DNA from 3 places in the Paenarthrobacter sp. RAF54_2 genome. Region 1 is predicted to be linked to each of the others. Evidence: riboswitches for the same ligand, from Rfam matches in the RefSeq annotation. Region 1 holds a riboswitch; each other region holds the start of a gene.
What was found. A riboswitch is a leader RNA that binds a small molecule or an ion and turns the genes downstream of it on or off. The one in region 1 is predicted to bind thiamine pyrophosphate.
Positions count from the first base shown of each region.

Region 1 (11,924 bases):
CGGCCGATTCCGAAGCAGCAGTATCAGGCAAGGAGAGTGTCCAGGCATGAAGCTCATCACAGCGATTGTCCGTCCGGAAAAGCTTGAAGCAGTCCGGGAAGGCCTGGAAGCGTACGGGGTCCAGGGCTTGACGGTCAGCGCGGCAAGCGGCTACGGCCGGCAGCGCGGCTACACCGAGGTGTACCGCGGGGCCGAATACAACGTGGACCTGCTGCCAAAGATTCGCATTGAGGTTCTTGCCACAGACGAGCAAGCAGACGACATCCTGGATGTCCTGATCGCAAGCTCGAATACCGGACGAGCCGGAGACGGCAAAGCCTGGACCGTGGACGTCTACGAAGCAGTTCGAGTCAGGACCGGGGAACGCGGCTCTGCCGCCATCTAAGTCCTGAGGTCACAATCCTGACATCGCACTCCTGACGCGAAAGCGGGCCGGGTACCAGCCAAGGTACCCGGCCCGCTTTCTCAATTCACGACGGCGGTGGGCCAGTCCGCCGGCCCCGCGCCACCGGCGTCGTACTCCTCCAAGGGGACCGTATCCCGTTCCCAGGCGCGAAGGACGGGCTCAACGATCCGCCAGCAGTCCTCGGCTGTGTCACCCCGGACGGAGAGCAAGGGATCGCCCGTGAGCACGCCTTCAAGTACTTCACCGTAGGGAAGCATGTCTGCCGCGTTGAGCTCTGCGACGAGGCTGGCCCGGTCCAGTGTGAAGATGTCGCCTGGACCATTCACGTCGGCGTCGAGTTGGAGGACGTCCGGCCCGAATCCAATCCGCAGTTGGTTGGGGGAGTCCACGCCGGAGAATCCGGTGGGCAGGTGCGGTACCGGGCGGAAGGTGATCACGGCTTCCTTCCTTCGGCTCCCTATGGCTTTACCGGAGCGGAGGAGGAAGGGAACGCCTTTCCACCGCCAGTTGTCAATGTCTACGCGGACTTCGGCCAGGGTCTCAGTATTGCGGGAAGGATCGACGCCTTCCTCGGCGGTGTAATCGGGCACCGTCCGTGCCCCGAGGGTTCCTGCCGTATAACGGGCCCGGCGCGTTGAATCGTGGTAAGGGGCCTTGATGCTGCTGGCCCTCAGGACCGTAGCCACGGCGTCACGGAGGTCACGTTCATGAATGCTGGCTGGTGCATCGATAGCGATGAAGGCCATGATGTGCAGCAAATGGCTTTGGATCATGTCACGTAACGCACCGGCGCCGTCGTAGTAGCGTGCCCGTCCTTCAAGCGCGAGGTCCTCGTCGAAGACGATTTCCACCTTTTCGATGTGGTCGCGGTTCCACACAGGCTCAAGGAACCGGTTGGCGAACCGCAAGCCAAGTATGTTCAAGACAGTGGCCTTGCCCAGGAAGTGGTCCACCCTGTGGATGTGGTCCTCGGGCACCAGCGTGGCCAGGGTTTGGTTGAGTTCGCGTGCAGATTCGCTTCCGGAACCGAAGGGCTTTTCCATCACCAGGCGAGTACCTGCGGGCAATTGCTCGCGGCGCAGGACTTCACAGGCTTTCTGGCTGATGTGGGGCGGCAGGGCGAAATAGATAGCTATCGGCCCTTCCAAGTGTGCCAGGAGGTCCGCCAGGGGCCCATCGGCAGTCACGTCCACTTGGTGGTACTCGGTGGATGCTGCCACAGCTGCCAAGGCGTCGCGCCCACTTGCATCGGCGGCCTTTGACGCAGCCGCAAATGCTCCATTGACCCGTTCCTGCCACTGTTCGGGCGCCCAGGGGTCGGACCCGGCTCCCACCAGCCGCAACCCGGATGCCCGACCGGTGGCGAGCAGCCCTGCAAGTCCAGGGAGGAGCAGCCTGCCGGTCAGGTCACCGGAGGCGCCAAGGATAAGCAACGTTTTTACAGTTGTTTTGCTCGTCATTGTGCCAGCATGCCATCTTGCAGGTGCGACTTGGTACCCTAGATAGTCGAGTCCCTTGGTTGACGCAGATTTGTTGGGGTTGAGACAAATTTGTTGGGGCAAGAACAAGTCAAGACTCTGGCGTGCCGCACTGGCCGCCAATCGCAGACCATCGAAAGAAGTGCACGGCGCGTGTTCAATTCACTCTCTGACCGGTTGACAGCAACCTTCAAGAACCTCCGTGGCAAGGGCCGCCTCTCCGAGGCTGATGTCGATGCCACCGTCCGGGAGATCCGTCGTGCCCTCTTGGACGCGGACGTTGCCGTTTCGGTGGTCCGCGAATTCACGTCCCGCATCCGTGAGCGGGCTCTTGGTGCCGAGGTTTCCGGTGCGTTGAACCCGAGCCAGCAGATCGTCAAGATCGTCAATGAGGAACTCGTGGAGATCCTCGGCGGTGAAACCCGGCGCATCCGCTTGGCCAAGACCGGCCCCACCATCATCATGCTGGCCGGCCTCCAGGGTGCAGGCAAGACCACCCTCGCCGGCAAGCTGTCAAAGTGGCTGAAGGCGCAAGGCCACAGCCCCATGCTGGTTGCCTGCGACCTCCAGCGGCCCAACGCCGTAACGCAGCTTCAGGTTGTCGGCAAGCGCGCAGGCGTTCCCGTCTTCGCGCCGCACCCGGGAGCAACCTCGGAGCTGGATCACCCTGCTGGTGACCCTGTGGCGGTCGCCAGCGCAGGTGTGGAAGAAGCGCGCCAGAAGCTTCACGATGTCGTGATCGTTGACACCGCCGGCCGCCTCGGCGTGGATGCCGAGATGATGGATCAGGCACGCCGGATCCGTCAGGCGATCATCCCGAACGAAGTCCTCTTCGTCATCGACTCCATGATCGGCCAGGACGCCGTCAACACGGCCATGGCCTTTGACGAAGGCGTCAACTTCACCGGCATCGTGCTGTCCAAGCTCGACGGCGATGCCCGCGGTGGCGCCGCACTTTCGGTTGCGTCGGTCACGGGTAAGCCAGTCATGTTCGCGTCCACTGGTGAAGGCCTGGACGACTTCGAACTCTTCCACCCGGACCGTATGGCGTCGCGCATCCTGGACATGGGTGACGTCCTGACCTTGATCGAACAGGCTGAGAAGGCCTGGGACAAGGACGAAGCTGCCCGGATGGCGAAGAAGTTCGCCGACCAGGAAGACTTCACCCTGGACGACTTCCTGGCCCAGATGCAGCAGATCCGCAACATGGGTTCCATGAAGAAGATGCTCATGATGATGCCGGGTGCCCAAAACATCCGCCAGCAGCTGGAGAACTTCGACGAACGTGAAATCGATCGCGTTGAGGCGATCGTCAGGTCCATGACTCCGCATGAACGCGTTGCTCCCAAAATCATCAACGGCTCCCGCAGGGCCCGCATTGCAAAGGGTTCAGGTGTGCACGTTTCGGAGGTCAACGGCCTCCTGGAGCGCTTCGCCCAAGCCCAGAAAATGATGAAAAAGATGGCCCAGGGCGGCATGCCCGGCATGCCGGGCATGCCTGGAATGGGCGGCCCAGGCGGCGGCCGCAAGGGTGGCAAGAACGCTCCCAAGAAGAAGGCGCGCTCCGGCAACCCGGCAAAGGCGGCCCAGGAACTCCGCGAGGCTGAGGCCAAGCGTGCCAACGCGGCCTCGGCAGCTCCGACGGGTGCGGCGTTTGGTCAGGGCGCTGCGGACTTCGATCCGTCCACGCTGAACCTCCCCAAGGGCTTCGAGAAGTTCCTGGGTAAGTAAGCGGAACCTCCGAATCAATACTGTGACAGCTGGCGCCGTTGTGAATGTCCATAACGGCGCCAACTGCTTTTTGGCTGGGATGTCAGAGCTCTGGACTAGGGTGAATCCATGCACAAGCAGCGCGTAGTCTTCGTCCACGGACTGGGGAGCTTTGGCGCCTCGGCATGGCCCAAGCAGCACGGTATGGCCCTGTCGTATGACGCACTTTTCCTCCGCCGGCACGGCTTTGATCCCGTGGCTGAACCGTTGGAATCCGACGTCGCTGCGGATGTAGGCATCGTAGTGGCTTCGCTGGTGGATTCTGGTGGAGGCCATGTGGTGGCGCATGAGCAAGGTGCAATTTCTGCCATGCTCGCAGCAGTTGAACGCCCGGACCTGGTGCACTCGCTGACACTTGTTGAACCGGCTTGTTTATCCTTGACGGCCGAGCTGCCTGCCACGACATTCCATCGTTCGCTCATGGAGCCGCTGTTTGAGGTGCGGAGCAAGGTTAAGGACGCCGACTACGAACGCGAATACTTCAGGCGTGCATTTTCGGCCGAAGCCAGCGGGCTGGACACACCCGAAGCGCGCCGTTCCGCACGTCGCCTCCGGCTTCAGGCGCCTCCTTGGGAGGCGCCCCTGCACATTGTTCCTGGCGTTCCTACCCTTGTCCTGACAGGCGGGTGGGAGCCACTGTACGAAGAAATCGCCGGGTACCTGGAGGACACCGGTGCCCTCCGACGCGTAGCAGCGGGAGGGCACCGGCCCCAGGACTCGGTAGATGGAGACCGGATTATTCGCTCTTTTGTAGCCGATATTGTCCGGACGAGGTCAGTTAAGGTTTCCTGACGCTGCCCTCTTGGTGGAGGACATCCGGGTAGTGGGAAGCTGCAGCTCCGGCAGGTACACCTTGCCGCCCGACGCCAGGAATTCTTCGCTCTTTTCCCGCATGCCGTCGTATATCCCTGCAATGGCGGCCTGCGCGTCGGCGGAACCGAACTCGTCCCTGATGTCTTGGCTGATGCGCATCGAGCAGAATTTGGGTCCGCACATCGAGCAGAAGTGCGCCGTCTTGGCAGGTTCGGCAGGAAGTGTTTCGTCGTGGAAGGCTTCGGCAGTAACCGGATCCAGGGACAACGCGAACTGGTCCCGCCAACGGAACTCGAACCTGGCCTTGGACAAAGCGTCGTCGCGTTCGTTTGCGCCCGGGTGTCCCTTGGCGAGGTCCGCTGCGTGCGCTGCGATCTTGTACGTGATCACACCGGTCTTCACATCATCCTTGTTCGGCAGTCCCAGGTGTTCCTTGGGCGTTACGTAGCAGAGCATGGCCGTGCCGTACCGCGCAATTTCCGTTGCGCCGATTGCCGAGGTGATGTGGTCATAGCCAGGAGCAACGTCCGTGACCAGCGGTCCCAAGGTGTAGAACGGGGCGCCTTTACAGAGTTCCTGTTGGCGCTCCACGTTCTCGCGGACCAAGTGGAAGGGAATGTGTCCGGGTCCTTCAACCATCACCTGCACATCGAATTCCCAAGCCCGCTGGGTCAGCTCGGCAAGCGTATCGAGCTCAGCGAACTGCGCGGCGTCGTTGGCATCGGCTGTTGCGCCCGGGCGCAATCCGTCGCCCAGGGAGAATGCGACGTCGTACTTGGCGAAGATTTCACAGAGGTCATCAAAATGCGTGTAGAGGAAGTTCTCCTCGTGGTGCGCCAAGCACCATCCAGCCATTATCGAGCCGCCACGGGAGACGATGCCTGTCACACGGTTTGCCGTCAAGGGCACGTACCGCAGGAGCACTCCGGCGTGGATTGTCATGTAGTCAACGCCCTGCTCGCATTGCTCGATGACCGTATCGCGGAAAATTTCCCACGTGAGTTTGTTGGCTTCGCCGTTGACCTTCTCCAGTGCCTGGTAAATGGGAACAGTGCCGATCGGAACGGGGGAGTTGCGGATGATCCACTCCCTGGTGGTGTGGATGTCGTCTCCCGTGGACAGGTCCATGACAGTATCGGCACCCCACTGGGTTGCCCATTGCAGCTTGTCAACTTCCTCGGCGATGGAACTGGTGACGGCGGAGTTTCCGATGTTGGCGTTGATTTTGACCAGGAAGGCCTTGCCAATGATCATGGGCTCGGACTCGGGGTGGTTGATGTTGTTGGGGATGATAGCGCGCCCGGCAGCCACTTCGCTGCGAACCAGCTCAACGTCGCAGTTCTCCCGCAGCGCCACAAACTGCATTTCCGGCGTGACGATGCCTTGCTTGGCATAGTGCATCTGGGTGACGGTTTTGCCTTCGACGGCGCGGCGGGGCACCGGTTGCGCCCCCTTCCACTCCTGGGATGCTGCGCCGCGGCGTACCGCTGATTTGCCGTCGTCGAGCAGGTTCCTCTCCCGCCCGGAGTATGCCTCGGTGTCTTCCCGGGCTTCGATCCATCGGGTGCGGAATGGCTCCAGGCCCACCACGGGATCGCTGCCCGGTCCGGCAGTTCGGTATACCTGCAGTGGTTCGTTCGCCTCACCGTTGGGGGAAGGCTCCAGAGCAATTTCCGTGACGGGGACCCGGATGCCATTCACGGGATCTTCCAGCCAAGCCAGCGAATGGGATTTCAGCGACTGTGTGACGGGTTCCGCCATGTTTTCGCTGTGGCTGATCTGGTTTTGGGCAGAGCTGTGCTGTGTTTCGGTGGTGCTCAAAGGATTACTCACTTCCTTCGCCGGCATTACCCGGACAGGTTCAACGGTCGCAGACTGCTTCAGTCCGATCTCAGCCCCTGCAGGGGCCCCCGTGTGGTCGTAGACGAAGCTACCACAGCTTCGATCGGGGTCCCAGTCATACGCGTCCGGGAGGTTGGTGGCACACTAGGCTTTTGCCATGGCCAACATCATCGAATTCACCGGTCCTGTGCTTGTGGCAGGAGACGACCAACGGCACGGGTTGTGGTCCGTCGATGGCAAACTGACGTTCGAACGCCCCCTTGCTCCACCCGATTCCGTGCTGGACGGATGGGTCCTTCCTGGTTTTGTTGACGCCCACTGCCACATAGGGCTTGGCGTCGGCGGAGCGGTTGATGAGCTGACAACTCTTGCCCAGGCGCAGGCCGACCTAAAAGCCGGCACGTTGTTGATCCGCGACGCCGGCTCACCAAGCGATACACGTTGGGTTCAGCGGCGGGACGACCTCCCACGGCTCCTTCGTGCCGGACGCCACATCGCCCGGAGCCGGCGTTATCTGCGTGGCTTGGGCCATGAAGTCGAGCCGGACGAACTCGTGGAGACGGTCCGCAAGGAAGCCCGGGACGGGGACGGTTGGGTGAAACTCGTGGGGGATTGGATCGATCGCGGTGTGGGTGACCTCTCCGCTTCCTTCCCTCGGAACGTCGTGAGGGATGCCATTGCGGCCGCCCACGACGAAGGAGCGAGGGTGACAGCCCACTGCTTCGGTGAAGACACCATTGATGACATGCTCGACGCCGGGATCGACTGCATTGAGCACGCCACCGGTCTTTTGCCCCGCCACATTCCCCGTCTTGTGGAGCAGTCCGTACCGATTGTTCCCACGTTGGTTAACATCGCGACTTTTCCGGATATCGCCGCCCAGGCTGCCCCGAAGTTTCCTGTCTACGCCCAGCACATGACCCGTCTTTGGGAGCGACGCCGTGAACGGGTGTTGGAGGCTTTTGAAGCTGGCGTCGGCATCTATGCGGGCACGGATGCAGGGAGCGTGATCAAGCACGGCAGGATCGCGGACGAAATGAAGGAACTTCACGACGCCGGCCTGCCGCCCACTGCCGTCCTGGGCGCCGCCACGTGGGGCGCGCGGAAGTGGCTGGGAGCCGAGGGCATCAGCGAAGGGGCAAGTGCCGACGTCGTGCTGTGCCGGGATGATCCAAGGAAGAACCTCGCAACTGTGGCGAGCCTGAACCATGTAGTCCTGCGCGGGAAACTGGTCCAACTAGGAATAAATTGAAGCTTCAAGTAATTTACATAGGTAGAACGTGCCGAAGGGCGGCCATCTATGAATCGGGAGCTTCACATGACGACGACATCCAACCAGGATCTCCTTCCTGCCGAACTCACCATGGGCACCGTCATGCTCAAGGTCGGCGATATGAGGGTGATGAGTGACTACTATCAGCGTGCCCTGGGCCTTGAGATCGTGGCCGAGCAGGATGGCGGGCTGTACCTGGGGCGCCTGGGCAAGCCTGTAGTCCACCTCGCTCCCGCTGCCRGCCTGCAGATTCCAGGCCGTGGGGAAGCCGGGCTTTTCCATACAGCCATCCTGTTCCAGGACCAGCCTTCCCTGGCGGCCACCATCGCCACGGCCGCAGAGTATGAGCCGCGCGCTTTTGTGGGCAGTGCCGACCATTTGGTGAGCGAAGCCTTCTATTTCACGGATCCCGAAGGTAATGGCATTGAGCTCTATTACGACAAGCCTCGCGCTGTCTGGCAGTGGGATGGCAAGAATGTGGTGATGGACAATGTTGCCCTGCCGCCCCAGCGTTTCCTCCAGCAGCACTTGAATGAGGCTGCCGTGACTGGCCAGCGGGAAGCAGTTGCCGGCGTCGGGCACGTGCACCTTCAGGTAGGCGACGTGCAGACTGCCCAGGATTTTTATGTGGACACCCTCGGTTTTGAGAGGACGGCGGGCTGGCACGGGCAGGCGTTGTTTGTTTCTGCGGGCGGCTACCACCACCACATGGCGATGAACGTGTGGAACAGCCGCGGGGCCGGGCCCCGCAGGGATACCCTGGGCCTGGGCGAGGTCCTGATCGAAGTTCCGACTGCCGATGATGTCGCCGCACTGGCTGACCGGCTGAAAGTTGCGTCCGTGGCGAACCGCCACACGGGCCTGGAGCTGCAGTTCGAAGACCCTTGGCGCAACAAGCTGCGCGTGGCAGTGCGCTAAGCACCCTGGCGGGAAGCGCCCTCGCGCTGGCTTCCGAATGCAGGGGCCGGGACTGCACTAGGCTGGGCATTGACCGTATTCGCCCCCTGGGCCGTTGCCGCCGCCCCGTCAGCACGAACGAATGAGAGCACTCTCCATGGGCTTTGCCGAAATTTTTGTAGCCACCCACGATGAAGCACTCAAGAGGGCAGCTGCCTTGGACCGGGGTGCCGACGTTACCGGCCCCGCCGTCAGGATCGATGGCATCACCGACTTTGAGGTCGAGCAACTGGGGGACCTTGCGGGCAAAGCCGTCCATGCTGCCGGTGCAGACTACGAGCTGGCGCTGGTGGACGTCACCAGCGACGCCCTCCTTGGCGTTCCGGAAGCGATGGTGAGGGCGCTTGCCGAGCTGCTGACGTATGAAAGCGAAGGCGACGGGAACGTTCTTGACGACGTCGCTGCGGCATGGGCTGAGCAGGACGAGATGCCTTTTGGTGCGGACCAATCGCGTCAGTACGTGCAGCAGCTGGCTTCCTTGGCCACTGACGTTGAGAAGGCGGAGCGTTCAGGACTCTACGTCTGGTCCGTCTAGCGCGTTGGGGTCCGGAGTGGCGTAAGTCGTAATTACTTCCGGCATCTGGCACAATGGTCAAGTACTTGATTGGCGCGGCCCCTCTCTCCGTGCCCAAATCTTGTCCTTTGGAACCCCCAAGTATGGCCCGCCCCACGGGTGCAGAACGTCGGGTTCAACCCCGTTTCAGAAACAGGAGTGACCACAAAAGTGGCCGTAAAGATTCGCCTTAAGCGCTTCGGTAAGATGCGCGCACCGTACTACCGCATTGTCGTCATGGATGCCCGCGCCAAGCGCGATGGCCGTGCCATTGAAGAAATCGGCAAGTACCACCCCACCGAAGAGCCGTCGTACATCGAGGTCGCTTCCGAGCGCGCCCAGTACTGGCTTTCCGTTGGCGCTCAGCCGACCGAGCAGGTTGCCGCGATCCTCAAGATCACCGGTGACTGGCAGAAGTTCAAGGGCCTGCCGGGCCAGGAAGGCACCCTGAAGACCAAAGCTCCGAAGGAAGCCTTCGTAGCCCCGGAGAAGGGTTCCGTCATCATTCCGGAAGCCATCACCAAGAAGGCCAAGAAGGACGAAGCCGAAGCTCCGGCCGAGGCTGAAGCAGAGACCACCGAGGCTGAGTAAATTGCTGGCAGAAGCGCTCGAGCACTTGGTCCGTGGGATCGTTGACAGCCCTGAGGATGTCAAGGTCAGTGCCAGGAACAACCGCCGTGGGGAATCCCTTGAGGTGCGCGTTCACCAGGAGGACCTCGGACGGGTGATCGGCCGTCAGGGACGCACCGCACGTGCATTGCGCACTGTGGTTGCAGCCTTGGCAGGTGGCGAGCAGGTCAGGGTCGACGTCGTCGACACCGATCGTCGCCGGTAACGCGCTCAGCAATACTTATCTTAGATCCGGCCCCTTCACCGAATATGGTGGAGGGGCCGGATTGCTTTATCGATCATTTCACTTCCGTTGCTGCCTGGCAGCGCGGGCACAACGAGAATTCAGAGGAACCCATGCAGCTCCAGGTGGCCCGGATCGGCAAACCCCATGGCATACGCGGCGAGGTGACGGTGCAAGTGCTCACCGACGCCCCCTCCGAGCGCTTCGTCGCTGGAACCGAATTCGTCGTGGAGCCGGCCACTGCGGGCCCGCTGACCATCCGTAGCGCCAGATGGAACAAAGACATCCTCCTGCTGGGCTTTGAAGAGATTGCAGATCGCAACGCCGCCGAGGCAATCCGTGGTGCGAAGCTTTTCATCGAAACCGAAGAACTCGATGACGAAGACGACGACGAAGGCTGGTATGAGCACGAACTCGTTGGGTTGGAGGCGCGGGTTGGCTCACAGGTTGTGGGCAAAGTTGCCGCGCTGACCACACTGCCGGTTCAGGACTTGTTGACGGTCAGGACGGAGGAAGGGAAGGAAATTCTGGTTCCCTTCGTCGATGAAATCGTGCCTGAGGTCAACATCGAGGACGGGTTCATTCTCATCACTCCGCCTGCCGGTCTCTTTGAAATCAACGATGACACGGCTGAGGAGTCCAAGGACGGCGCCGGGGATGATGCCTGAATGAGGATCGATGTCGTCAGCATCTTCCCTGAGTACCTTGCCCCGCTTGAACTTTCGCTGATAGGCAAGGCCCGCCAGGATGGGCTCTTGGAACTTAACGTCCACGACCTCCGGACGTTCACTACTGACAAGCACCGGACCGTGGACGACACTCCTTATGGGGGCGGCGCGGGCATGGTCATGAAGCCAGAGCCGTGGGCACAGGCGCTCGAATCCGTTGCCGGGCCTGGTGAGGGCACCAAACCTGTCCTGATTGTCCCGTCGCCGGCAGGGGAGAGGTTTACCCAGGCCCTTGCCTATGAGCTCGCCGAAGAGGAGCAGCTGGTCTTTGCCTGCGGTCGGTACGAGGGAATCGATGAGCGCGTCATCGACTGGGCGCACGAGCACTTCACAGTGAGGCCTGTCAGCCTTGGCGACTACGTTCTCAATGGCGGCGAAGTTGCTGTCCTGGCCATGGTTGAAGCAATCGGCCGTTTGCTTCCAGGCGTGGTGGGCAACCCGGAATCCCTCGTTGAAGAATCACATTCGGACGGACTCCTGGAGTATCCGGTTTATACCAAGCCATCCTCATGGCGGGAGCACGAGGTGCCTCCAGTCCTTCTGAGCGGCAATCACGGGAAGATAGCGCAGTGGCGGCGCCATGAACAGTTCCGCCGCACTGCCGAGCGCCGTCCGGATCTCCTTGAACACTTCGACGCCGGTCGGTTGAGTCGCGCGGACCGCAACGCACTCGCGGACCTGGGTTACGACGTCGTGGATGGTCGCCTGCGCCGCCGCACGGAAAGCAACACGTCACAAACGCGACTGTAGTACCCCGCTGGCCGCCGTCGGGCGTTGCGAGTCCGCATAGTTGGTCGGATGCTGCGGCATGTGGCAGAATTAACCCTTGTGTCTGCTGGGCCAGCACCTGCCACAGGGGGAGCGAAGCCAACAGCCGGACAACCCGGTGCCGCCAATCAGTGGTGGAACCGGACACTAAGAAACTTCGGCGGAGATTTCCGGTTGGCTTTGTGCCGCGGCCTTGTCTGCCGTAACCCAAAGTGGATGACCTGTGGCGTTCACCAGGAGTGGATTAATGCATATCCTCGATAGCGTAGATGCAGCCTCGCTGCGTAACGATGTTCCCGAGTTCCGCGCGGGTGACACCCTCAAGGTTCACGTCAACATCATCGAAGGCAAGAACTCCCGTGTCCAGGTATTCCAGGGCTTCGTCCTGGGCCGCCAGGGTGACGGCGTTCGCGAAACCTTCACCGTACGCAAGGTTTCCTTCGGTGTCGGCGTAGAGCGTACCTTCCCGGTACACTCCCCGAT
Region 1 is NZ_JBFRDV010000006.1:447,285-459,208, forward strand. Features, by position in the region: gene AB4Y87_RS08600 (ammonium transporter) at 1-50, shown strand, start outside; gene AB4Y87_RS08605 (P-II family nitrogen regulator) at 47-385, shown strand; gene AB4Y87_RS08610 (glucose-6-phosphate dehydrogenase) at 466-1,866, opposite strand; gene ffh (signal recognition particle protein) at 2,038-3,615, shown strand; gene AB4Y87_RS08620 (alpha/beta fold hydrolase) at 3,724-4,446, shown strand; gene thiC (phosphomethylpyrimidine synthase ThiC) at 4,429-6,288, opposite strand; TPP riboswitch at 6,284-6,391, opposite strand; gene AB4Y87_RS08630 (amidohydrolase family protein) at 6,467-7,561, shown strand; gene AB4Y87_RS08635 (VOC family protein) at 7,628-8,500, shown strand; gene AB4Y87_RS08640 (hypothetical protein) at 8,622-9,074, shown strand; gene rpsP (30S ribosomal protein S16) at 9,264-9,683, shown strand; gene AB4Y87_RS08650 (RNA-binding protein) at 9,685-9,927, shown strand; gene rimM (ribosome maturation factor RimM) at 10,059-10,613, shown strand; gene trmD (tRNA (guanosine(37)-N1)-methyltransferase TrmD) at 10,614-11,423, shown strand; gene rplS (50S ribosomal protein L19) at 11,689-11,924, shown strand, end outside.

Region 2 (6,932 bases), 340 kb from region 1:
CGGGTGGCGGAGCCGTACCGGAGCACGAACGGGCGCGCAAGCTAATCCAGTGGAAGCCGATCGCGGGCTATCTAAGTACTGGCACTGGTGACCAGCGGGCACATCTCAAGATCGCGTAGGGGCGGGCTTGTTGAGTTCAAAAATTAACTGAATCAACGACCGGGCATCCATTACTACAGGGTCAGTCTATCCTCTGGGAGCCCTAAAGCCCGGATCGGCGGCAGTTCGGGTGCTGCGGGGCTTCAGGGGAGCAGGGTAAAACGGATCTCGCGGCTGGCGATATCGGCCTTCAGGAGTTGCACCCGGACCTTGGTGCCTGACTCCAGTTCGCCGTCACACCGGGCTGTGACGGCGGGTTCAGCGATCTGGATGATGCCGAACGGCCCATTGCCGTTTCCGTTTCCCCTTCCATTGCCATTGGGGGTCCCATTGGACGGCTTGGAACCGGAGATGACCACTGCATCGAACTCCTCGCCGATGTGGTTCGCCACGAGTGCAGCTTCCACGGTGTCCATGGCCAGACGCTCAAGCCGCCCGGCCAGTTGGTCGGATGATGCCATGATCTCGGGCAGGGATGGAAGTGCTTCACGCGCCCACGCCGGGATCTGGTGGCCGTTGCTGAGGGCCTCGCAGATCACCAGGACAAAGCGGTCGATGAGTCGGCGCAAAGGTGCTGTGGTGTGAGCATAGGGTGCGCCGATGGCTGACTGGATGACGTTTGGGGGAAGCTCACCATCGAAAGGCGTGTACCCTGCGCCGCGGAACAGCGTGCCCGCCGAGTGCAGGATGGCAAGCTGTTTGGGATCCGAAGCGTCAAGTGTCCGAAGGTACTCACCGTAGGTAACCTCGCCGTCCCACGGTTTCCCCAGTGCCTTGGTCTGGCGCTTGAAATGGAGCAGCGACCGTTCATCCGGCGCCGGCATGGTGCGCAGGATGCCCACTTTTCCATCGAGCATCAGTTGGGCCGCTGCCATTCCGGTCATGAGGGATATCTGCGCGTTCCAGTCCTCCACAGGCAGGGAAGGCGCGGCCACAATCCTGTAGCCCCCGCCGCCGGTCGCCTGGACGATTTCCTGCTCGGGCATGTTCAGGTTGGCGCCACCGCGCAGCCGTTCCAGTTCCACCCGCTTCAGGCCAACCTCCTTGAGGAGCTTCAGGACAGTTGGGGCTGTGCCGGCATCGATCTGTTCCTGGGCACCCTTGTAACTGAGCTTGGCGCGGCTGCGGACAGTGCCACGGGCCACCGACGTAGCGGATACCTCCGCATTGTGGTCCAGTTCGAAGTCCCACACGAAGGCGCTGCAGTCCTGACCAGCCAACAGGCTTCCGGCGTTCTCGCTGATCACTTCCGGGTGCAGGGGGATCCTCCCGTCAGGAGCGTAGAACGTTTGTCCCCGTTGCCGCGTCTCTGCATCGAGCGCCCCGCCGGGAGCAACAAAGGATGGCACGTCGGCGATTGCGTAGAGGACTTTGTAGCCGTCGCCGGCCCGTTCAATGAATACGGCCTGGTCCAGATCGGTGGACGTGGCTGGATCGATGGTCACGAACGGAATGTCCCTGAGGTCACGCTCTGGCAGTGTGTGGTTTTCTACTGCTTTCCGGGCTTCCGCCACGGCTTCGGCCGGATACTCGCCTGGGAGCTCCAGTTCGGTCCGAAGGGCTGCAAATGCCTCTGCGAGCTGGTCCGACGAGTCGTCGACGTTGGGCGAAATCCGATGATGTGACACGAAAATCAGGTTAGCCCGAAATCGCTGGATAGTCTTGGACCATGAGCCCTTCCTTGGACGATAATGCTCGCGTCCAGCGCCTCTCTTCGGAGCTGCTGGGAGCCATGGCGTACGGCGAGCTCTCGGCGTTTGGCCGGCTGTCTTTCGACTCCCGGTACGCTCCCACCCTGCACGACAGGGCAGTGTTGGCAAAGATTGCCGTTGGGGCTTACGGAAACTTTGCCTTGATCAGCAGCCGGCTCTCGGAGATGGGACTCGATGCCGAAGAGGCCATGCTTCCGTTCCAGCGCTCGTTTGACCACTTCCATGAGCGAACAAAGCCGGCGGACTGGTTTGAATCAGTCATGAAGGCCTATGTGATCGACACCGTGTCATCGGACTTTTACCGCATGGTCGCTTCGTACCTCGACGGCGGAACGCAACTCTTTGTCCAGAAGGTGGCCTCCGCCGACCAAGCCACGGAAGTATTACGCGTCCTCCTGCGCAGGGCCCTGGCTGATGATCCTCGCCTGGCATCGCGACTGGCTTTGTGGGGCCGCCGCCTCGTCGGTGAAGCGCTGACCCAGGCCCAACGCGTGGGCATGGAACATCCTCACTTGGGACCGCTGCTCAAGGGCGGCGGGGATGCCCGCACTGCAGTCAAGGTCCTTACCGCTGAACTTGCCGAGCGGCATGGTCGACGGATGTCCGGGCTCGGGCTCACGGCTTAAGAGACTTTCGCATATCCTCGGCTGCCGCCAGGGCGCCGGCGGTGATTATCCGGCGTCGAGCGCTTCCAGCAGAGTCTTTGCCGCCGCCGTCGGATCCTCCGCCTCAGTAATGGCCCGCACCACGACGATCCGGCTCGCTCCCGCAGCCACCACCTGTTCAATGTTGGTGAGGTCGATGCCGCCAATCGCGAACCAAGGGAGGAGGACCCCACCTACGGTCTCCGCATCCGCGCGCTTTACGGCTTCTGCGGCATATGTGACCAGATCCAGCCCGACTGCTTCACGGCCGGGCTTTGTGGGTGTTGCCCACACCGGACCAACACAGAAATAATCCAGTCCGCTCCTGCCAGGGGAGGCAGCGATAGCAGCGTCAACCTGTTCCGGCGTATGGGTGGAAAGGCCTATCACGGTGCGGTCGTGGAGGAGATGCCTTGCCGCGGGCAGGGGGATGTCTTTTTGCCCGATATGGAACACCGGAGCCCCGGAAATACTGGCAACATCGGCGCGGTCATTGACGGCCCACAGCCGTCCGTGCCGTTGGGCAACGTTGTGCAGAACCTCCAGGACTTCCAGTTCCTCTGCGGCCTCGAGTGTCTTGTCGCGCAGCTGGATGATGTCTACGCCGCCCTCAAACGCGGCGTCGACGAAGTCTTCAAAATCGCCCTGACGTTTGCGGGCATCGGTGCACAAGTAAAGGCGGGCAGTGGTGTGGACATCAGGCTGGGTCATGGAAACCAGAGTAGTTCCTCTAAACTGGGCACGTACTGCGGGAGCCGTGACAGCGTCATATGACCGTCCGGCTGAGAGGGCTTCAGCGCCGACCGCTTGACCTGATCCGGCTAGTACCGGCGTAGGGAAGGAAACACATGGCAGAATCCGGCCAAACCCCCTTGCAGGCAGACGTTGCAGTGGTTGGTGGCGGCATCATCGGCCTTGGCATCGCCCACGAAGCGCGCCGCCAGGGCCGCTCGGTGGTCCTCATTGATCCCACCCCCGCGGCCGGTGCGACGTTTGCTGCCGCCGGGATGCTGGCTCCGGTCAGCGAACTCCACTACCAGGAGGAAGACCTCCTGGAACTCATGCTGGAATCCTCCCAACTTTGGCCCCCTTTCATCCGGAGCGTCCATGGCGGCGAATCAGCCACCGGATACCGCACGACGCCGACAATCGCCGTTGGTGCCGACGCCGCCGACCGCCGCGCCCTCGCAGACCTCCGCACAGTCCAGCAGGCCGCGGGGCTGCACGTGGAGCCATTGTCATTGCGGGAAGCGCGCCAACGTGAGCCTTTGCTGAGTCCACAGATTTCCTGTGCCTTCGACATACCGGCCGATCACCAAGTGGACCCGCGGCGGCTTGCACGATGCCTCATGGAAGGGTTGGCAGCCCACGGACCAGGTGACGCAACGTGGGTTTCCGGAGCGGAGGACGGTTTCGCACTGCCGTTCCAAGCATCCCGTTTGCTCTGGGATGGGGACCGGGTCTCCGGCGTCAAACTGGCTTCTGGCACAGTCGAGGCCTCGGAAACTGTGATCGCCTGCGGGCTGGACGCGGCAAGGATCGGTAATCTCCCCGAAGGTCTCAGTCTTCCTCTGCGGCCCGTTTACGGTGACATCCTCAGGCTGCGCGTTCCCCACCACCTCCAGCCCCTCCTCACATCCACCATCCGGGGTATTGTCCGCGGGGTGCCCGTTTACATCGTGCCGCGGGACGATGGCACGGTGGTGATTGGAGCAACACAGCGCGAGGACGGACTATCCGCGTCCACCAATGCAGTCTCCGCCGGAGGCGTCTACCAACTCCTGCGGGACGCCCAAGTCCTGGTGCCTGCGGTGGCGGAGTTGGAACTGCTGGAAGCGACAGCCCGCGCACGGCCCGGCACTCCGGACAACGCACCATTACTGGGACGGGTTACCGGGCGCGCGGGCACCATCGACGGTCTCGTAATCGCAACCGGGTTCTTCCGCCATGGCGTCCTGTTGACGCCTGTGGCCGCCAGAATCGTCGGCGGGCTGATCAGCGGGTCAGTCGATCCCCGATGGTCCAACTTCACCCCTGATCGATTTACGGCAACGCCGGATCACCATCTCCAACCAGCAACCAAGGACACACCATGAACATCAAACTCAATGGCTCCGAACACGCCGTGGCGGACGACGCATCCGTCAGCACGCTCGTCAGCGCCATCACAGGCCGCATCCTGGACCACCGCGGACAGGCGGCCGACGGCGGCAAGCTGGGTGTCGCCGTCGCGCGCAATTCCGAGGTAGTGCCGCGCAGCCAGTGGGCCGCGACTGCGCTCGCCGATGGAGACGAACTCGAACTCGTAACCGCAGTCCAGGGAGGCTGAAAAAATGACAGTAGCAAAATCTGACATCCGCACAGATGCTTTGGTGATCGACGGCGTCGAATTCGGCTCCCGCCTGATCATGGGTACCGGTGGTGCACCGAGTCTTGACGGGTTGGGAGCAGCCCTTCTGGCTTCAGGAACGGAACTGACCACTGTGGCAATGCGCAGGTACTCACCGGCCGAGACAGGCTCACTGTTTCAACTCCTGCTGGATCACAACATTCGGGTCCTGCCCAACACCGCTGGCTGTTTTACTGCCAAAGACGCAGTGATGACCGCGGAGCTCGCCCGGGAGGCGCTGGAGACGGATTGGGTGAAGCTGGAAGTCATCGCCGATGAGCACACACTTCTTCCGGATGCGGTGGAACTCGTGGAGGCCACCGAACAGCTGGTGAACCGCGGCTTCAAGGTCTTCGCGTACACCAATGATGACCCTGTCCTGGCGCTGCGCCTGGAAAACCTGGGTGCCGCAGCAGTCATGCCCCTCGGCTCGCCTATTGGTACGGGGCTGGGCATCCTGAACCCGCACAACATCGAACTGATAGTGTCCCGGGCCTCTGTCCCGGTAGTGCTCGACGCCGGCATTGGAACCGCCTCCGATGCCGCGCTTGCCATGGAACTGGGATGCGATGCTGTCCTGCTGGCAACAGCCGTGACCCGTGCGCAGAACCCCGTGCAGATGGGGGAAGCCTTCAAACACGCGGTGATCGCCGGTAGGCTGGCCAAGCAGGCTGGCCGAATCCCGCGCCGGGAGCACGCCCTCGCGTCATCGGCCATGGAAGGCCGGGCAGAGTTCCTCTAAATGCAGAGTTCCTCTCAATGAAGGAGCAGTGGTGGCTGACAGGAAAGAGCCATTGACCCAGATCGCCGTGGAGACCGCCCTCAAGGGCCTTCCGGACTGGAAGCTCCAGGACGGCCTCGTGACGGTATTCAAAACCTCGACGGCGGCCGACGCCCTGGCGCTTATCGCCGCCATTGGCCGGATCGCCGAGGAACAGAACCACCACCCTGATCTTGACTGGCGTTACAACAGGGTGTTCTTGCGCTACGTTTCCCATGACGCAGGCGGCCAGGTGACCCAACGCGACATCGCGGCAGCCGCTGCCGTGAGCGAGGCCGCGGCCGCGTCCGGTGCCTTGGCGCAGCCGGATCGCTACCCGGGAGTTTCAACGGGATAGAAGAGGTTAAACGGTGCTGGCCATCACCCACGGGGTGGTGGCCAGCGTCGTTTAAAACTGAACAGTGCCTTAGAGTCTCAATGCCCTAGAGCCTCAGAGCTTTGGTGAGGGCGGCGGTGTCATGCTGGGTGCGCGTGCGGCCAAGAAAGAGCACAACGGCAATCGCGATAACCGTCCCCAACACGATAGGGAGGATCCAGGGGATCCAGGTCAGCCCGGGCTGGTAACCAAAGCCGGCCATGATGAAAGCTATCCAGCTCAGCACGCCGACGGTTGTCGAAACGCCCGCCGGTAATGCAATGCCGTACTTGCCGTGTCGCTTGTCATTTGCCCACACGATGAATCCTGTAGCGATGGTGGCAAGAACCACCACAACGAGTGAAAGCATGGAGACTCCTTAGCGGCAGCTGTAACCGGGAACCGCTAGAGTGCGCCGAAACCGACGCGGCGGACTTCCTCAGCACCAATTTCAACGTATCCCAACACGCTGCCGGGAACGATGATCTGGCGGCCTTTCTCGTCCGTGAGCCGAAGATCCGAACCCTTGGAGATGGCCTCTCCGACAATCTTGGCTACAGCATCAGCATCGAGTGCGGATTCGAGCACGATTTCACGGCCAACATTCTGAATGCCGATCTTTACTTCCACAGCAAGGCCTCCAAGCCAATCAAGTTTTAAGTCAGTCCTCTATTTGTAGCCTAGGACTCTTTGGGGAATCGACTGATTCCGCGCCAAGCTAAACGATAGATCAGATCGCTGGCTACATCGAGGTCGAGGTTTCCATCGGTTTCGAGCCAGTAGCGGGCGCTGACCTGCGCCATTCCTGCAAGTCCCCGGCCCAGGAGCTGCGCCTCCAAAGGGGGCAACTTGGTGTCCTCGGCGATGACATGGGCCACTGCGTCCGCGAACGTTTTGTTGAAGGTCTCCAAGCGGGAGCTGACATCGGGGTCATTAATGAGGTCAGACTCGA
Region 2 is NZ_JBFRDV010000006.1:106,733-113,664, forward strand. Features, by position in the region: gene AB4Y87_RS07090 (RNB domain-containing ribonuclease) at 243-1,727, opposite strand; gene AB4Y87_RS07095 (ferritin-like fold-containing protein) at 1,769-2,437, shown strand; gene thiE (thiamine phosphate synthase) at 2,483-3,166, opposite strand; TPP riboswitch at 3,194-3,311, shown strand; gene thiO (glycine oxidase ThiO) at 3,304-4,551, shown strand; gene thiS (sulfur carrier protein ThiS) at 4,548-4,784, shown strand; gene AB4Y87_RS07115 (thiazole synthase) at 4,789-5,586, shown strand; gene AB4Y87_RS07120 (4a-hydroxytetrahydrobiopterin dehydratase) at 5,618-5,962, shown strand; gene AB4Y87_RS07125 (hypothetical protein) at 6,048-6,350, opposite strand; gene AB4Y87_RS07130 (DUF3107 domain-containing protein) at 6,386-6,610, opposite strand; gene AB4Y87_RS07135 (TetR/AcrR family transcriptional regulator) at 6,661-6,932, opposite strand, start outside.
Region 2: linked by a shared signal. The riboswitch ahead of thiO (glycine oxidase ThiO) and the one ahead of thiC (phosphomethylpyrimidine synthase ThiC) in region 1 are both predicted to bind thiamine pyrophosphate.

Region 3 (11,924 bases), on a different contig from region 1:
CGAAGGTCCTCAAGGATCTCAGCCGTGACCGTGACCTTGGCCAGGTCCGCAGCAGCGGACGTGACCTTGTCGCCGTCAACCAGGAGCAAGGCGGGCAGCTCAAGAGTGCTGCCGGCTCCACCGGGGACGCGGTTAAGCGTTACGTAGTCTCCAACGGAAACTTTTTCTTGGCGGCCGCCTGCGCGGACAATCGCGTACACCACTTGGGTACTCACTTCTCTCGACGTTTCTTACTAAATTTGCGTGCGGAACCTTGAACCGGAATCAGGCTTGGTTCGCGCTGTGCCTCAACGCCGTGGACTTCTGATCGAAGCCCGCGAGTCATCCCATGAACAATTCCAAGGGGCATAACCCAAGTGTTGGCGTAAGCACCGAAGATCAAGATTACGCTAGTTTGACCTTCAGCTGCAAATGAGGCCGCGTCCGGAGGCTATCGGGTGACTTGCATCACCAGTTGTAACGGACTCTCCCGGCACCGTGCCCATACAGCCTACAGGGTTTGTGGAGTAATACTGCGATTTGGCCGACGACGCGCTGGATTTTTGTGGAATTGCCCAGCCGCCAACCCCGGAGGCCCTGCTCAGGCGAAGAGCCGGGGTGCATCAAAGAAGGCTGTCTCGTAGCGGCAAGACTGGGCGAAGGCCTCAACCATGGCCCCGCGTTCCTGGGTGGAGGCGCTAATTGCCGCGGCATCAGTAAAGTCGATCGCCTTCCGGGTTGCGGCAGCAAACTCCTCGTCCGCGTACGTCGTCAGCCAGGCGGCGTACGGGTGCTCGCTGGGGGCGCCGGCGTCCACATAGGCGGCGTGGAGTTGCTGTCCTACCTCCGCATACAGCCAATAGCAGGGCAGGATTGCCGCCAGCAACACGGCGTAACTGCCCGAGGCTGATGTGGCCAGCAGGTGGTCCACGTACGACCTTGTCACGGGTCCGGTCTGTGTTGAGGCCGAGCGCGTGCTCAGCCAGTTCCGATGGAGCTCGGACTCCACTTCAAGGCAAAGTTGCGATGACTTTGCCCAGAAGAGCTGCTCTTCTTCAGTGGGGGCAAGTGCACCTGCCCGCGCCAAAACCCGGGAGTAGCCGTTCAGGTAGATGGCGTCCTGGGCGAGGTAATAGTTGAACTGGGGCTCCGGGAGGCGCCCGGACTGCAAGCCCTGAATGAAGGCGAGGCCGTAAATTGCGTCCAATTCCGGTGCAGCTTCGGCCCACAGCCGGGCGGCAAAGTCGCCGGATTTCCCGGCAGGATTCAGCGCTGGCTCCATGTGGTGGAAGTGGTGGACAGGCCCGCTGCCCTTGCCTACCTCGAGCCCGTCGGCCGCCGCGAGGGCCTGCAGCAGCCACGGCTTGACCTCGCGGAGTGATACCTCCCAATCGCCCCTGCGGGCCTGGACTGTGGCCAACGCCGAGGAGAGCGAGCACCCTGTTCCGTGGCTGTTCCTGGTATCAACGCGGGGCCCAGGCACCTCGATGACGTCCTGTCGCAGCAAACCGCTCGTATTGACCAGTGCATCCGGGCAGTCGTTTCCTGCCAAGTGGCCGCCTTTTACCAAAACCGTCGTTCCACACTCAGCAGCCAGGCGTTTACCCTGGTCAAGCGCCGTAGCCCAGTCGGGGGCTTCGGGCTCCCCCAGCAACATCGCCAGCTCGGGAAGGTTTGGGGTGACGAGATCCGCCAACGGCAGGAGGCTGCGTAACGCAGTTTCAGCGGTCTCCCGCAGAAGGCGGTCGCCGCTGGTGGCCACCATCACCGGGTCAAGGACCACGACGGCGGGACGCACCTCTTCGAGCCAACTGCGGACTTCGTCGATGACGGCCGCATCACCCAACATCCCGATCTTGACCGCATCAATCTCAATATCGCTGCTGATCGCGTCCAGTTGCTGACGCAGGAACTCGACGGGCGGAACATGGATTGCACTGACACCCAACGTGTTCTGGGCCGTCAAAGCCGTGATGGCAGCCATGCCATAGCCCCCGTGCGCTGCGATGCTCTTCAAGTCTGCCTGGATTCCGGCGCCGCCAGAAGGATCCGAGCCGGCAATGCTGAGCACCCTCGGATGTGGCCGGGCCGGGACTGCTCCCATACCCGCGGCGTAGACAGGGTAGACAGCGGAATTCGACGATGAAGCCATGGTGGACATCCCTTCGCCGGTGCTAACCGGACAGGTTCAACGGGTCTGGATCTCAGCCTGGCCCGTGCCCGGCACCCCGTGTCAGTTTCCTAGCGTAGCCCGGAAGCCCCTCGCCCCGGGAACCGGACAGCTTCGGGGAATCGATGTGACTGGCGGCAAACAAAAGAGTCCCGCAGTATCCGCCGTAAACGGATGCTGCGGGACTCTTTGGTTGCATAGTGGCAGGTTGCCCTGCCTACAGCTCGGAAGCGGGAACTCCCACCCCAAGGATGATGGGTTCGTCCGCTACCTTCTTTTTGGCGGGCTCTTCCGCTGCCGGCGCCTTGGCCTCATGGGCAGATCCGCCTGCGGCAGCAGCAGTTACCTCGTGGTGTTCCACACTGGTTTCGTTTGCGGCACCCTGCGCCCTGCTGGCACTGCGGTTCCTCCGGCCACGACGACCACGGGAACGCAACGAATGATCGTGCTCATCGGTAGTGCCGGCAGAAGCACTGGCAGGGGAAACGGCGGAAGCAGCGGCAGGTTCGGAAACCGAAGCCGTGGCCTCTTCCTCCGCAGCAGGTGCGGCACCAAGGTGCGAGAACGCCTCGGCCAGCAGGTCCAGGCTCATGGCCGGCTTGCCAGCAGTTGGTTCCTCATGGTGTTCCACAAACGGAAGAGCCACTTCTTCGCCACCGAAACGCAGAACAGGAGTGGCGCGCGCTTCCCGAACCGCAGCCTCATGACTGGCGGTATCAGGTGCAGCCGGAACGCCAGCCTCGCCGCTTGCAGCCTCAAGGGCAGATCCATCGGTGTGACCCTGCTGACCTGCTGCACGGGCCTGCTCCTCCGCGCGGTGAACCTCGTCATCGTGCAGGTGGGCGGCATGTGCTGCAGCGGCTATCGTGGCAAGAGCTGCCCTGGTCGCCTCAGCCTTCGCCTGGCGGACCGGGTCCACGGACTCCGTGGTCGCAGGAGCTGCAGGGGCGGCCGGCGTGCTGTGGACTGCAGGAGGCACTTCGGCCATTGCCGGTCCCCCACCCTTGCCACGGCGGCGCTTACGATCAGTGCGTGCAGCAGGCTGTTGGGGTTCGACGTGCGGGCGGTGATGCTCGGCAGCAACGACGTTGGCGCGTCGGTGCTCCACCGGCTCATCATGGGTGACGACACCCCGTCCGGCACAGTGCTCGCACTGCTCACCGAATACCTCGAGCAGGCCGGTGCCCATGCGCTTGCGGGTCATCTGCACCAGGCCCAGCGATGTCACTTCGGCCACTTGGTGTTTGGTGCGGTCACGACCCAGGCATTCCACCATTCGGCGGAGCACCAGGTCACGGTTCGATTCGAGGACCATGTCAATGAAGTCGATGACGATGATGCCACCGATATCGCGCAGGCGTAGCTGGCGAACAACTTCCTCGGCTGCTTCAAGGTTGTTCTTGGTGACGGTTTCTTCCAGGTTTCCGCCGCTGCCGGTGAACTTACCTGTGTTGACGTCCACCACAGTCATGGCTTCGGTGCGGTCGATGACAAGGGAACCACCAGACGGCAGGAAAACCTTGCGTTCCAGCGCCTTGTGGATCTGTTCGTCGATCCGCCAGGCAGCAAAAATGTCCTGGTCCTTGGTCCACTTCTCAAGGCGGCCCACCAGATCGGGAGCCACGTACGTAACGTAAGCCTCGATGGTGTCCCAGGCGTCGTCCCCGGAAACGATCAACTTGGAGAAGTCTTCGTTGAAGACATCCCGGACAACCTTGATGGTGAGGTCCGGTTCGCCGTAAAGCAGTTCCGGAGCCAGCACCTTCGTGGAGGACGCCTGCCCTTCAATGCCTTCCCACTGCGCGCGCAAACGGTTGATGTCATGCGTCAGTTCTTCTTCGGACGCACCTTCAGCGGCTGTGCGCACAATGACGCCGGCGTTCTCCGGCAAGCGATCCTTGAGGATGCGCTTGAGGCGGTTGCGTTCCACGTCAGGCAGTTTGCGCGAGATACCGGTCATGGAACCGCCCGGCACGTACACAAGGTAGCGGCCCGGGAGGGAAATCTGGCTGGTAAGGCGGGCGCCCTTGTGGCCGACGGGGTCCTTGGTGACCTGCACCAGGACGGAATCGCCGGACTTCAGCGCATTCTCGATCCGGCGCGGCTGGCCTTCAAGGTTGACTGCATCCCAGTTCACTTCACCGGCGTACAACACCGCATTGCGGCCACGTCCGATGTCAACAAAAGCAGCCTCCATGGAAGGCAGAACATTCTGGACCTTGCCCAGATACACGTTGCCAATGAGGGAGTCCTGCTGGGTCTTGGACACAAAGTGCTCGGCCAAGACGCCGTCTTCAAGGACCGCGATCTGGATTCTGTCGTCGCGCTGGCGGACGATCATCTGGCGATCCACGGACTCGCGGCGGGCAAGGAACTCAGCCTCGGTGATCACCTGGCGGCGACGTCCGGTCTCGCGGGATTCGCGGCGGCGCTGCTTCTTGGCCTCAAGCCTGGTGGAACCCTTAACGCTGGTAACGCGGTTTGACGGGGCCGTCTCAGTGATCGGGCGGGGCGCGCGGACACGGGTCACCGTGTTGGGCGGGTCATCGTCAGAGCCGCCAGTCAGTTCGAGATCCTGGTCACCCCTGCGGCGACGGCGACGACGACGCGACGTGACGCCCTCTTCGAGCGCTTCCGCTGCCGGAGCTTCTTCTTCGTCCTCAGTCTCAGTGCCGTCCTCGGCATCGGACTCGTCGCGTTCGTTTCCGCGCCGACCACGGCGGCCACGGCTCCGGCGACGACGACGGCTGCTGGAATCCTCCAGCTCCTCGGTTGTCCCCGTTTCCGGAGTTTCTTCAGCCTCTTCGGCCTTTTCCTCGACGGCCGGACGTGCCACGGTGCTGAGGTCAGGGGCCTGGAAGATCATGGACGTAATGGAGACCGGCTCCAGGAACAAAGACGTTGAACCGGGGGCGGACTCCTCGGCAGCTTCGGCCTCTTCCTCGGCGGGAACAGTGCCTTCTACAGGAGCGTCCAGCGCAGGCTGGGACCCGGCGTCCGGCGTCGTGATTTCTTCAGTGGTTTCCGCAGCGGGAGCGGCTGCAGGCGTCTCAGCGGCCGTTGCGTCAACGTCCTTGGGCTTGGTAGCCCGACGACGGCGGACCGGCTTTTCAGGGGCAGGTTCGCCATCGGTTTCCGGCAGGGACGCTATCCCGGCCTGGTCATCAAAACCGGGGAGCGGCTCGGCAGGCACTGTTGTCTTGCGCGCGCGGCTACGGCGTGCCGGCGCCTTCACGGCTGCTTCGGTGGGTTCAGTACCGGTGGCTTCTTCGGCAGCTTCCTCAGAAGCGACGGCTTCTTCAGTACCGGCTGTTTCGACCGCCTTGGGCGCAGCCTTGCGCCGTGTCCGGGTGGTCTTTTTGGGCGCTTCCGCAGTTTCCGCGGTAGCTGCCTCTTCATTAACGGCTACAACCTGGTCATTATCCATATGTGGCAACACTCCTGCCCCAGCGACGCCGCCACATCCGGCGCCCAGTGGGGCAATTATTTGTCAAAACCCTCAGGCGTTGACAGAAGTCGGTAGTATTCCTTCCGGTTCGCACCATCATTGGGGTGCGGCAGCCCTGGAAGGCCGGTGGCTTTGCTCTGAAACCCGTTGTTCTGCTGCCACAACCAGGTGCCGTCCATTGTCATGGCGGGCATGCGGAGGATCACGTGATCCAGGCAGGCCCTGCTCATGCTGGCGGTCTTGGGAACAAGTCACCGGACCGGATTCCGAATGTGGATCGGCTTCCGGCCATGTTCATTCTCTCACACCCCTGCACATTCGAAGCGTAGGAGACTGTGTCGCACAGTGGGGAAAGTGCCGCCACGAGCTGGGGACCACGTCCAGCCTCCGGCGTTACAATCCTCACAAGAGCCGTTCCCGGACCGGCCGGGTCATTGTCGAAAAGGATTGCGTCCGCGATGCCAAGCACCGCCAGGGGAAACCTGGCCAATCAAGCCTCCACCCCTGCGGGTGGAAAGACCACCGAGCCAGGATTGCAGCGCGCGGCCGGGCCTGATTCCCTGCCTAAAGCAGTGCAAAACAAGCCATTTGCGTGGCTCCTGCTGATCACCGGCGTCATCGGCTGGCTGGCTTCCGGGGCATTGGTCCTTGAGAAGCTGGCAGTGCTCAAAGACCCCAACCACATCACGCTCTGCGATGTGAATCCGTGGGTTTCCTGCGGAGCCGTGATGCAGACACCGCAAAGCTCCGTTTTCGGGTTCCCCAACATGTTCATCGGGATTGTTGCCTTTGCGGTGATCATCACCACTGCCATGGGACTCCTGGCCGGGGCCAAGTATTCACGCAGCTACTGGCTGGGCTTGCAGGCAGGTGTAACCCTTGGATTCGTTTTTGTTGTGTGGTTGTGGTCTCAGGCCCTGTACGTCATCAACGTGCTGTGCCCGTACTGCATGGTGGTGTGGGCGGTCATGATCCCCATGTTCGTCTGGGTGACCATCCGCAACATCTCCCATGGAGTCATCAAAGCCCCGCCAGCGCTGGCCAAGATCCTGGGTGACTCCGGATGGATCATTGTGGCACTGCTGTACGTAGCTGTGATCGCCACGATCTTCTTCGCCTTCATCCACGTCTTCGCCGGTACCTCGGGCTACTAAAACAACTCCGCGACATAACAGTTAAGGCCAATGTTCATGGCGAACATTGGCCTTAACTGTTATGTCGGCGAGGGTGTCGTTAGCCGGCGAACCAGATCTTGATCTCACGCTCGGCGGAGTCAACGGAGTCCGAGCCGTGCACGAGGTTCTGCTGGACTGCCAGGCCCCAGTCCCGGCCGAAGTCGCCCCGGATGGTGCCCGGCGCGGCAGTGGTGGGGTCGGTAGTGCCCGCCAAGGAGCGGAAGCCTTCGATCACGCGGTGGCCTTCGAAGACCGCGGCAATGACCGGGCCACTGAGCATGAATTCCACCAGTGGTTCGTAGAACGGCTTGCCTACGTGTTCTTCGTAGTGCTGCTCCAGCAGCTCGCGGGTCGCGTTGACCTTCTTCAGCTCAGCCAAGGCGTAGCCCTTGGCTTCGATCCGGGCGAGGATGCTTCCGCTGAGGTTGCGGGCGACGCCGTCGGGCTTGATCAGGACAAGGGTCCGTTCAATGCTCACAGTTGCTCCAATGTGATGGGCGGGTGGGTTTCCCAGCCAGTTTACGGGGTTTCCGGACCTGCCCCGTCACTGTGCGTTGCATCCCATTCAGCCTGTTCCCGGTCCCGTTGAGCCACTTCACGGTCGATCCGCATCCCCGTCCGGATTCCGTACCACCAGCAGATGGCGAAGAGGACGCCGACGATGAACATCATGGGCTCGGCGATCCCAGTCAGGATCAGGAGGAGCTGCAGCCCCCAGCCGAGGCCGATTCCCCAGGGCTTGGACAACACGGCACAGGCCAGAACGAGGACTACGCTGAGCGTGATGCCGACGCCAAGGATGATTCCAGGAGCCACTTCGCCACGCTTTAAGCCAAAGACCACCAACGTGCCGAAGAAGGCTACGAAGGCTTCAAGCAACAGCACGGTGGATGCAAACATCACTTTGGTGGACCGGCGCTTTTTGGGCATCCCGGGGCGCCATTCACGCTGGGCCTTGGTCAGCCTTGCCACGGTCAGGCACCTTCCTTGCCAAGCAGTATGCGTGCCTCGGCCACCAGGGTGATGGAACCGGTGACAAGGACGCCGCCGGAAAGGTCATCATTGGACTCGGCGCGTTCAACGGCCCACTCCAGGGCATCATCAAGTTTCTCGGCGATGTGGACGTTGTCCTCGCCAAAGCCAAGATCGACGGCGAGTTCGGCCAGTTCCGCTGCAGGGACGGCCCGCAGCGAGTTGGACTGGGTGAAGCAGAACTCCTCGGCCAGGTCTCCGAGCTGCTCCTTCAGGGTCTTCAGGATCTCCTCGGCGTCCTTCTCCCGGAGTACTCCCACGACCACCACGAGCTTGCCGAAGCTGAAGGCCTCATGGATGGCCTCCGCAGAGACGCGGATCCCTTCGGGGTTGTGGGCGGCATCCACCACAATGGTCGGTGCTGTCCGCACCACTTCCAGGCGGCCGGGGGACGTCACATTGCCGAAGGCTTCTTTCAGGACATCGATATCGAGCTCTTTCTCTCCTCCACCGAAGAACGCCTCCAATGCCGCTACAGCAACGGCCGCATTCTCTGCCTGATGCGCACCATGCAGAGGCAGCAGGAGGTCCTCGTAGCGACCCGCCAGGCCTTGGACGGTCAGCACTTGTCCGCCCACCGCAACGCTGCGCGACTCCACACCAAACTCAACACCCTCGAAGCGGAACGGGACGTCCACCTCGCGGGCCTTTTCCAGCAGGACCTGGGCAGCGTCCACCGGCTGGGCAGCGCTCACCAGGAAACCACCCGGTTTGATGATCCCGGCCTTCTCATAGGCGATGTCCTCGGTGGTGTCGCCCAGGAGATCCGTGTGGTCCAGGGAGATCGGCGTGATGACAGAGACTTGGCCATCGCCCACATTGGTGGCATCCGTAATGCCGCCGAGGCCAACTTCCATGACCGCCACATCCACCGGCTGGTCAGCGAAAATCGCGAAGCCAAGGATCGTCACGCACTCAAAGTACGTGAGCCGGGGCTGGTTCTCAGCTATGAGCTCGTTGTCCACGATTTCCAGGTACGGACGGATCTCGTCCCAGATCCGAACAAACGTCGCATCTGATACGGGCTCACCATCAATGCTGATGCGCTCGGTGACTTTTGAAAGGTGCGGGCTGGTGTAACGGCCTGTGCTCAACCCGTGTGCACGAAGCCCGGCCTCAATCATGCGGGCCGTGGAGGTCTTCCCGTTGGTTCCCGTGATGTGGATGATCGGGAAAGCCTTGTTGGGCTCCCCCAGCACGTCCATGGCCCTGAAAAGCGGTGCCAACCGGGGTTCCATCTTGTTTTCAGGTGCACGGCCAAGAAGTTCGGCGTACACACTTTCCACTGAGAATTCGTCAGTCATGATTCAGGCCCCTGCCTTTGCTACGGTGACGCGCGGTTCCTCGGCGCTGGAGAGAAGGACTTCCAATTCCAGGGACAGCGTCTCGGTCTTGACGAGCTCAGCGTTGGCTTCCAAGGCATCAACAACGTCCTGCTGTGCCTGGACAGACGTGCGGATGCGGTCGCTGACATTCAATCCAGCATCCTTGCGTGCTTGCTGGATGGAACGAACCATGTCACGGGCAAGTCCTTCCGCAGCAAGCTCAGGAGTGACTTCGGTGTTCAGGACGACGAATCCCCCACCAGGCAGCACCGAGACGGCCTTCCGGGCGGCAGCACCGCCGTCGGACGTTTCTCCGACCACAGTCTCCAGGCTGTATTCATGCGGCTCAAGCTCGAGTCCCCCGGCCACCACTGCACCTGAATCGTTCACGGACCAGTCGCCTGACTTGGACCCCTTAATGGCCTGCTGCACGTTCTTGCCCAGGCGCGGACCAGCAGCCCGGGCGTTGACCACCAGTTTCTGCTCGATGCCGAACTCCTCCGGCGAAGCCGAAGCAGCGTCCAACAAGCGGACGGAGCGAAGGTTCAGTTCATCAGCGACGACGGCGGCGAAGCCTTCCAGCGCATCTGCACCAGGTGCCACCACAGTCAGTTCCTGGAGCGGCAGGCGGACCCGCAGGTTAGCGGCCTTGCGCAGGCTCGAACCGGTGGAGCAGATCTGCTGCACGCGGTCCATGGCCTCCACGAGCTCTGGGTTGGAGGGGAAGAGCGAAGCATCAGGCCAGTCAGCCAGGTGCACAGAGCGGCCGCCTGTCAGCCCGCGCCAGATCTCCTCGGTCACCAGCGGCAGCAGGGACGCAGATACGCGGCACACAGCTTCGAGGGCGGTGTACAAGGCGTCAAAGGCATCAACATTCTCGTCGAAGAAGCGCTGGCGGCTGCGACGAACGTACCAGTTGGTGAGCATGTCCAGGTAGCTGCGCAGTTCATCGCAGGCACCGGAGATGTCGTAGGTATCCAGGCTTTCCGTGAGGTTGCGGACGAGGTCCCCGGTGTTCGCCAGGAGGTACTGGTCCAGGGTGTCGGAGTAGCCGTCATAGCGCAGCTTCGCTTCGTAGCCCGAGCCGCCGTTGGCAGCGTTCGTGTACAGCGTGAAGAAGCTGTAAACATTCCATAACGGCAAGATGACCTGGCGGACGCCGTCGCGGATGCCCTGCTCGGTGACCACCAGGTTGCCGCCGCGAAGGATCGGGCTGGACATGAGGAACCAGCGCATGGCGTCGGAGCCGTCACGGTCCAGGACCTCGGAAACGTCCGGATAGTTCCGCAGGCTCTTGGACATTTTTTGGCCGTCGGAGCCCAAGACGATGCCGTGGCTGATGACGTTGCGGAAAGCGGGACGGTCAAACAGCGCCGTGGACAGGATGTGAAGCATGTAGAACCAGCCGCGGGTCTGGCCGATGTACTCCACGATGAAGTCCGCAGGGTTGTGGGTGTCGAACCATTCCTCGTTCTGGAACGGGTAGTGCACCTGGCCGTAGGGCATGGAACCGGAGTCGAACCAGACGTCCAGGACATCTTCGACGCGGCGCATGGTGGATTGCCCCTCAGCCGGCGTACGGGGGTCGTCCGGGTTGGGGCGCGTCAGCTCATCGATGAAGGGCCTGTGCAGGTCCACTTGACCTTCATTGTTGACCGGCAGTCGGCCGAAGTCCGCCTCAATGTCAGCGAGCGAGCCGTAAACGTCAGTCCGCGGGTACTCGGGGTCATCGGACTGCCATACGGGAATCGGCGAACCCCAATAGCGGTTACGACTGATGGACCAGTCCCGGGCGTTCTCCAGCCACTTGCCGAACTGGCCATCCTTGACGTTGCCGGGGATCCAGTTGATCTCCTGGTTCAGTTCGGACATGCGGTCCTTGAACTTGGTGACCTCGACGTACCAGGACGATACGGCCCGGTAGATCAGCGGGTTCCGGCAACGCCAGCAATGCGGGTAGCTGTGCTCGTAGCTGGCCTGGCGGACCAGTCGGCCGTCCGCGCGGAGGACCTGCGTGATGGGCTTGTTGGCATCGAAGACCTGCAGGCCCACAATGGAGGCCAGTTCTCCGTGCGCAAACAACGGCAGGAACTTCGCGCCCTCGTCCACGGACAGGACAACGGGAATGCCGGCGTCTTCACAGACCTTCTGGTCATCCTCACCATAGGCCGGGGCCTGGTGGACAATGCCCGTACCGTCAGTGGTAGTCACGTAGTCAGCTACGAGGAAGCGCCAGGCGTTCTGGGTGCCGTACTTCTCGGCATCGGCGAAGTCGTTCCACAACGGCTCGTACTCAAGGCCCGCCAACTCGGCGCCTGTGTGCTTGGAAACAACGGCGGCAGTTGCGGCCTCTGCGTCGTCGTACCCCAAATCCTTGGCGTAGGTCCCCACTAGGTCAGCGGCCAGAAGGAAGCTGCCCGAGACCGGCGCTTCGGCAGAAGCAGCCTTGACGCCATTCGGGCCGGCGGGCAGGACGGCGTAAGAAATCCCAGGCCCGACGGCGAGCGCCAGGTTGGTGGGCAGCGTCCAGGGCGTAGTGGTCCAGGCCAGGGCCTGGACGCCTGCGAGCGCCTGTGAGAGTTCAGACGAACCGGCTTTGATGGGGAACGTCACCGTGACGGTCTGGTCCTGGCGGTTCTTGTAGACGTCGTCGTCCATGCGGAGTTCATGGTTGGAGAGCGGGGTCTCGTCCTTCCAGCAGTACGGGAGCACTCGGTACCCGTTATAGGTGAGGCCCTTCTCATGCAACTGCTTGAAGGCCCACAGCACTGATTCCATGTACTCGACGTTGAGTG
Region 3 is NZ_JBFRDV010000024.1:10,881-22,804, forward strand. Features, by position in the region: gene rplU (50S ribosomal protein L21) at 1-203, opposite strand, end outside; gene AB4Y87_RS20620 (bifunctional hydroxymethylpyrimidine kinase/phosphomethylpyrimidine kinase) at 581-2,131, opposite strand; TPP riboswitch at 2,123-2,220, opposite strand; gene AB4Y87_RS20625 (Rne/Rng family ribonuclease) at 2,367-5,576, opposite strand; gene AB4Y87_RS20630 (hypothetical protein) at 5,633-5,827, opposite strand; gene AB4Y87_RS20635 (vitamin K epoxide reductase family protein) at 6,056-6,751, shown strand; gene ndk (nucleoside-diphosphate kinase) at 6,831-7,250, opposite strand; gene AB4Y87_RS20645 (DUF4233 domain-containing protein) at 7,292-7,744, opposite strand; gene AB4Y87_RS20650 (bifunctional folylpolyglutamate synthase/dihydrofolate synthase) at 7,747-9,108, opposite strand; gene ileS (isoleucine--tRNA ligase) at 9,112-11,924, opposite strand, start outside.
Region 3: linked by a shared signal. The riboswitch ahead of AB4Y87_RS20620 (bifunctional hydroxymethylpyrimidine kinase/phosphomethylpyrimidine kinase) and the one ahead of thiC (phosphomethylpyrimidine synthase ThiC) in region 1 are both predicted to bind thiamine pyrophosphate.